Regions from separate parts of the Dialister succinatiphilus genome, predicted to be linked through region 2. Evidence: riboswitches for the same ligand, from Rfam matches in the RefSeq annotation. Region 2 holds a riboswitch; the other holds the start of a gene.

Region 1 (3,154 bases), 250 kb from region 2:
AGCAACCCGGGCATTCTCATTTCCGGTCATGACCTGAAAGATTTAGAGATGCTTCTGGAACAGACAGAGGGGACCGGTGTGGACGTGTATACTCATGGGGAAATGCTTCCTGCCCATTACTATCCTTTCTTTAAGAAATACAGCCATTTTGCCGGGAATTATGGTAATGCATGGTGGAAACAGAGGGAGGAATTCGAATCCTTTAACGGTCCTATCCTCATGACCACCAACTGCGTGGTGCCTCCCAAAGACAGCTATAAAGGAAGACTTTGGACCACCGGTGTGGTTTCCTTCCCCGGCGCCGGCCATATTGATGAGAAAGACGGCAAAAAGGATTTCACTCCTATTATCCGTCAGGCTCTTTCCTGCAAAGGGCCGAAGGAAATCGAAAAAGGCTTTATTACCGGCGGTTTCGCCCATAACCAGGTGCTTGCTCTGGCAGATACGGTGGTGGAGGCAGTGAAGTCCGGCGCTATTAAGAAATTCATTGTCATGGCCGGCTGTGATGGAAGGGCAAGAAGCAGGGAATACTACCGTCAATTTGCAAAAGCTCTTCCAGCAGATACAGTGATTCTGACTGCCGGCTGCGCCAAATATAAGTATAACAAGCTGAATCTGGGAACCATCGGCGGCATTCCCCGGGTGCTGGATGCGGGGCAGTGCAACGATTCCTACAGTCTGGCCCTCATTGCCCTGAAGCTGAAGGAAGTTTTCAACCTTGACGATGTGAATGAACTCCCCATTGTTTATAATATTGCCTGGTATGAACAGAAGGCGGTCATCGTCCTTCTTGCCCTCCTTTCCCTGGGAGTGAAGAACATTCATCTGGGACCCACACTTCCGGCATTCCTTTCGCCGGCAGTGGTAAACGTATTGGTAGATAAATTCGGTATTGCCGGTATCACTACGGTGGAAGAAGATATGAAGATTTTCTTTGGAAAATAGGAAATAACCAGGGAAAAGCAAAAGGAATGCAGGCTGCCTCCTGGACCACCTCGGAAAAAGCTGAAATTTTCAGTTTTCTTCGTTAACTCCTATGACCAAATAACAGTTAACTATTGCTAAAATAAAGAAATAACGGTATAATAGTACTCAAGTGAATAAAGACTCATCAAGAGCAGCTGAGGGATTTGGCCCGGGGACGCTGCAGCAACCATTCCTGAAAAAGGAACCGGTGCTAATTCCATCAGCATATTGCTGGCAGATGAGAGGATAGGCTCTCCCTGCGGAGAGCCGTTTTTTATTATATTTCCACATTTCAAGTGAGGAGGACTTATATGTCTAAGAAAGTATTATTTACATCAGAATCCGTTACGGAAGGTCATCCTGATAAAATCGCCGATCAGATTTCTGATGCTATTCTTGATGCCATCCTGGCCCAGGATCCCAATGGCCGTGTGGCCTGCGAGACCATTGTAACCACCGGTCAGGTCCATGTATTTGGTGAAATTACCACCACCGCCTATGTACCTATTCCCCAGGTTATCAGAAAGACCATTAACGATATAGGATACACCGATGCCCGTTATGGCTTTGACGGCGAAAGTGTCGGAATTAACGTGGCCATTGACGAACAGTCTCCCGATATTGCCATGGGCGTCAACCAGTCTCTGGAAGCCAAGGAAAAGAAAGCTGATAAATATGATATCGGTGCCGGCGACCAGGGCATGATGTTCGGCTATGCATCCAATGAAACGCCGGAATACCTGCCCATGCCGATTGCTCTGGCCCATCGGCTGGCACGGCGTCTGGCTGAAGTAAGAAAGAACGGAGACGTTCCTTATCTCCGTCCTGATGGAAAGACCCAGGTTACCGTGGAATATGACGATGGCAAACCGGTCCGCGTAGATACCGTAGTCATTTCCGCCCAGCATAACCCTGATGTTACCCATGAACAGATTGAAGAAGACATGATTAACAAGGTCATCAAGGCCACCATTCCTGCCAGGTTCCTTGATGAAAATACAAAATACCTTATCAACCCCACCGGACGCTTTGTTATCGGCGGACCCCAGGGCGATGCCGGCCTTACAGGCCGTAAGATCATTGTAGATACCTACGGCGGCATGGCTCGTCATGGCGGCGGCTGCTTCTCCGGCAAGGATCCCACAAAGGTAGACCGCAGTGCTGCCTACGCTGCTCGTTATGTGGCTAAGAACATTGTGGCAGCCGGCATTGCAGATAAATGTGAAATCGAACTGGCTTATGCCATCGGCGTAGCGGAACCGGTTTCCATCTTCGTTGATACCTTCGGCACCGGAAAAATTGATGATGAAAAAATCGTGGACCTTATCCGCCGGAACTTCGAACTCCGTCCTGCAGGCATTATCGATATGCTGAATCTCCGCCGTCCTATCTATAAGCAGACTGCTGCTTATGGCCATTTCGGAAGGACAGACATTGATCTTCCCTGGGAACACACTGACAAAGCAGATGTGCTCAGGAAAGAAGCAGGCCTCTGATTTCTTAAACAGCCAAAAATATGATAAAATAATGGATAGCCTTCGGGCTGTCCATTTTTTATTGGGAAGGAGCATCCTATGCAGGAAACCATTGCAGAAGTTCTGATTAACAGACCTTCCAAGCATCTGAACCGAACCTTTTCCTATCGTATTCCTGAAACCATGAAAGGGGCAGGTGTGGGCTGGCGCTGCGTAGTGAATTTTGCCAGACGGAAGGAAGAGGGAATTATTCTTTCCGTTCATGAAGAAGATACATCTCAGTTATCCTATAAACTTCTGGATATTCTGTCTCTGGTAGATTCCTTTCCCTGGTTTACTGATGAAATGATACGGACTGCCCTTTGGATTTCCTCATATTACATGTGCACGCTGATCGATGCCCTCCGTCTCTTCTATATCGACAAGAAAGCTGTCAAAACGAAAATAACCTATACTGTGAACTGGAAAAAAATAGAGAAGGAACCGGTGGAGGACATAGAAGGACTGGTAGACCGGTCCGTGGACAGTCTGGATGATAAATCGGCGGCCCTCCTTTTTGGGGACAGGCTGATGGAATACGTGAAACAGAATTTTCTCATCAAAAAGGAAACCCTGGCAGCCGCTCATAAAATCCCTCTGGAAAAATGGATTGTGCCGGACAGGGAGCTCACGGATAAAGAAAAGGGAAGGAGTCGAAAGCAGGCAGAACTTTC
Region 2 (3,154 bases):
GTCGAGGCTGTCGCAATTACCACATCTCGCAGTGCCAGCGAACTCCTGGAAAGCCTGGCGGGAATTACCATCTCCCATCAGTCTGTTATCTCACTCAAAAACTATGCCGGCGAGAAGGCGAAGACTTATGAAAAAGCATTGGCAGAAGAGGAAAAGGTTGAAAAGCCGACACAGCCGGAAATTATAGCGATTGAAGGAGATGGAATTGTACTCAAGAACAAGGAGAAAGGCGGCGTTTCGGAAGTGCACCGCATCCAGGTATATGAGGGAGTCAGGAAAAATGGCAACAGGACAGAACTGGTAGGACTTCGCTGCTTTGCATCTACCAGCAGAAAAGAACTTTTTGCAATGGTAAGAAGCTATCTGCTTGGGCACTATGACCTGTCTAAGACCACAGTGCTGTCGAATGGGGATGGAGGGTCCGGATACCAGTTTCAGGACTTTGAGCGAATGGTAGAAGGCTGCCTGGTTCACCAGCACTTCCGCGACTGCTATCATGTACATGAAAAGATCCGGACCCGGCTCAGCTTCTGCAACAGGAAACTGATAGACCGTATTATCCGAGAACTTCACCAGACCGACGATATTATGAAACAGATTCCCGTATGGATGGATACTGCCCGGAGCTGCGCCCGAACAGAGGAGGATTTGGAGGAGGTAGACAGGCTGCAGAGCTATCTGGAGAGAAATGCTCCCTATATCCCCAGCCTGAGTCAGCGCGGCATCCATACAGAGATTCATCTGGGGACTGCAGAAACAAATCACCGGTTCTACAGCTATCGCATGAAGCGGCAGGGACGGAGCTGGTCCAGCGAGGGAATGGAGTGTATGGTTTGGGTATTGACCGCCCGGAAGAATAAAACACTTACAGCAGCTCTCCTGTACCATGCTAATGGGAAAAGCTACAAAAAGATGGATAGAGCCATGCACAAGGCTGCGGTGCAGGCAGAGCGTAAAATCGCCCAGAATGTCCGGAGTGAGGCGCAGAAGCGTAAAATGAGAAACTATAGGCCGGGATGCCTGGAGGGGCGTATAGGCGTTTATGGAGCTTCTTCTTCACCAATGGGGAGACTGGCCAGAGCTATACAGAAATACTGATAAAACCGAAGCCACGGAGATAGTAATCATCGACAGTCAAATGAATTACCGAGGAAAACTTGACACTTACCCTATTTACTATTTCTATTGACAAGACTTCTGAATCAGAGTACTATAATCTCAACCCTTGCATATAGGGTAAATACATATAGATTCATCATGAGTGGCGGAGGGACTGGCCCTTTGAAGCCACGGCAACCATTCTTTTAGAAACGGTGCCAATTCCAGCGGGTATATACTCGAAAGATGATGTGAAGCTGACTTTCATCTTTCGATGAAAGTTTTTTTATTAAAGGAGTTCCCAATGATTGAACTGAAGCATATAACAAAATTATATGGCAATTTCAAAGCACTGGACGACATCAACCTTTCTATTAAGGACGGAGAAATCTTCGGTATTGTCGGACAGTCCGGCGCAGGCAAATCTACATTGATTCGCTGCGTGAATATGCTCGAGCCTCCCACATCCGGTGAGGTCATAATTGATGGAAAGGACATGACGAAGCTGTCCAAAGCCCAGCTTCGGGAAGAAAGAAAGAAAATCGGCATGATTTTCCAGCATTTCAATCTTCTTTCCAACAGGACCGTAGCCGGCAATGTGGCATTTCCTCTGGAGCTGTCCCATGTGCCCAAGGCAGAACAAGCAAAGAGAATCAACGAAATTCTGGAACTGGTAGGCCTTACGGAATACAGGAACAAGTATCCTTCCCAGCTTTCCGGCGGCCAGAAACAGCGTGTAGGTATTGCCAGGGCTATCGTTTCCAATCCTTCCGTCCTCCTTTCCGATGAAGCCACCAGTGCCCTGGACCCGGAAACGGTAAAATCCATTCTCCAGCTTCTGAAGGATATCAATAAAAAAATGGGCATTACCATTATCATGATTACTCACCAGATGGAAGTTATTAAAGAAATCGCCGAACAGGTGGCAGTCATTGAAAAGGGTAAAATTATCGAACAGGGTTCCGTAGTAGACCTCTTCACCAATCCCCAGACCGAAACACTGAAGAAGTTCGTAGGCTCCGTCATGTCCTCCGATGTACCGGAGCAGCTGTCTCACATGAATATTTCTAAAGTAAAGCAGAAGGACAGCGACCAGACCATTGTAAGCCTGAAATTCCGAGGCGATGTGGCCAACGAACCAATTATTGCTAATCTCATCAAGAAATACAATCTGGACGTAAGCATTCTTTACGGATCCATCGACTACATCCAGAACGTTTCCTTCGGCCGCCTTATCATTATGATCAATGGTCACGAAGAGGACATGAAAAAAGCCCTCGGCCATTTACAGTCTTTACCAATTACAAGTGAGGTAATCGGATATGTCCCCAGTGATAACTAATCTTCTTCTGAAAAGTCTGGCTGAAACGCTGTACATGCTTTCTGTTTCAGCTATCATTGCCGCTTTAATCGGCATTCCCCTGGGTATTCTTCTGGTAGTTACAGAAAAACATGGCATTCTTGCCTGCCCGGTATTGAATAAGCCTCTGGCTTTCATTATCAACCTCATCCGTTCCATTCCATTCATTATCCTCATGGTGGCCATCATCCCTTTCACCAGGCTGGTGGCAGGCACCTCCATCGGTACCACGGCAGCCATCGTCCCGCTGACCATCGCTGCCATCCCCTACACCGCCCGCATGGTGGAAACTTCCATTCGTGAAATTCCCTTCGGCCTCATCGAGGCGGCGGAATCCATGGGCGCTTCTCCTCTGCAGATTATCTGGAAGGTCCTCATTCCGGAAGCCCTTCCCTCCATCATTGAAAGCTTGACCGTAGTGATCGTATCCTTAATCGGCGCTTCCGCCATGGCCGGCACCATCGGCGGCGGCGGCCTCGGTGATCTGGCCATCCGTTACGGATACCAGCGCTTCCAGGCAGATGTAATGATTGCTACCATCATTGTCCTGGTCATTATCGTGCAGCTCCTCCAGTTCATTGGCAGCAATCTGGCCAAAAAGGCAGATAAGCGCTAAATCTGTATATAATGGGATTCAAACCCTTATATAATATTTCCAGATTTCATATAGAAACATGAAATCTCATTCAAAAGAGA

The links. Region 2 has a riboswitch for S-adenosylmethionine ahead of NW747_RS07150 (methionine ABC transporter ATP-binding protein). Riboswitches for the same ligand answer to the same signal wherever they lie in the genome.
Region 1: linked by a shared signal. The riboswitch ahead of metK (methionine adenosyltransferase) and the one ahead of NW747_RS07150 (methionine ABC transporter ATP-binding protein) in region 2 are both predicted to bind S-adenosylmethionine.

What each region holds. Positions count from the first base shown of each region.
Region 1 is NZ_OV788641.1:1,957,910-1,961,063, forward strand. It holds gene hcp (hydroxylamine reductase) at 1-945, shown strand, start outside; SAM riboswitch class I at 1,106-1,211, shown strand; gene metK (methionine adenosyltransferase) at 1,278-2,462, shown strand; gene priA (replication restart helicase PriA) at 2,541-3,154, shown strand, end outside.
Region 2 is NZ_OV788641.1:1,711,515-1,714,668, reverse strand. It holds gene NW747_RS07155 (ISLre2 family transposase) at 1-1,098, shown strand, start outside; SAM riboswitch class I at 1,250-1,351, shown strand; gene NW747_RS07150 (methionine ABC transporter ATP-binding protein) at 1,403-2,440, shown strand; gene NW747_RS07145 (methionine ABC transporter permease) at 2,421-3,074, shown strand.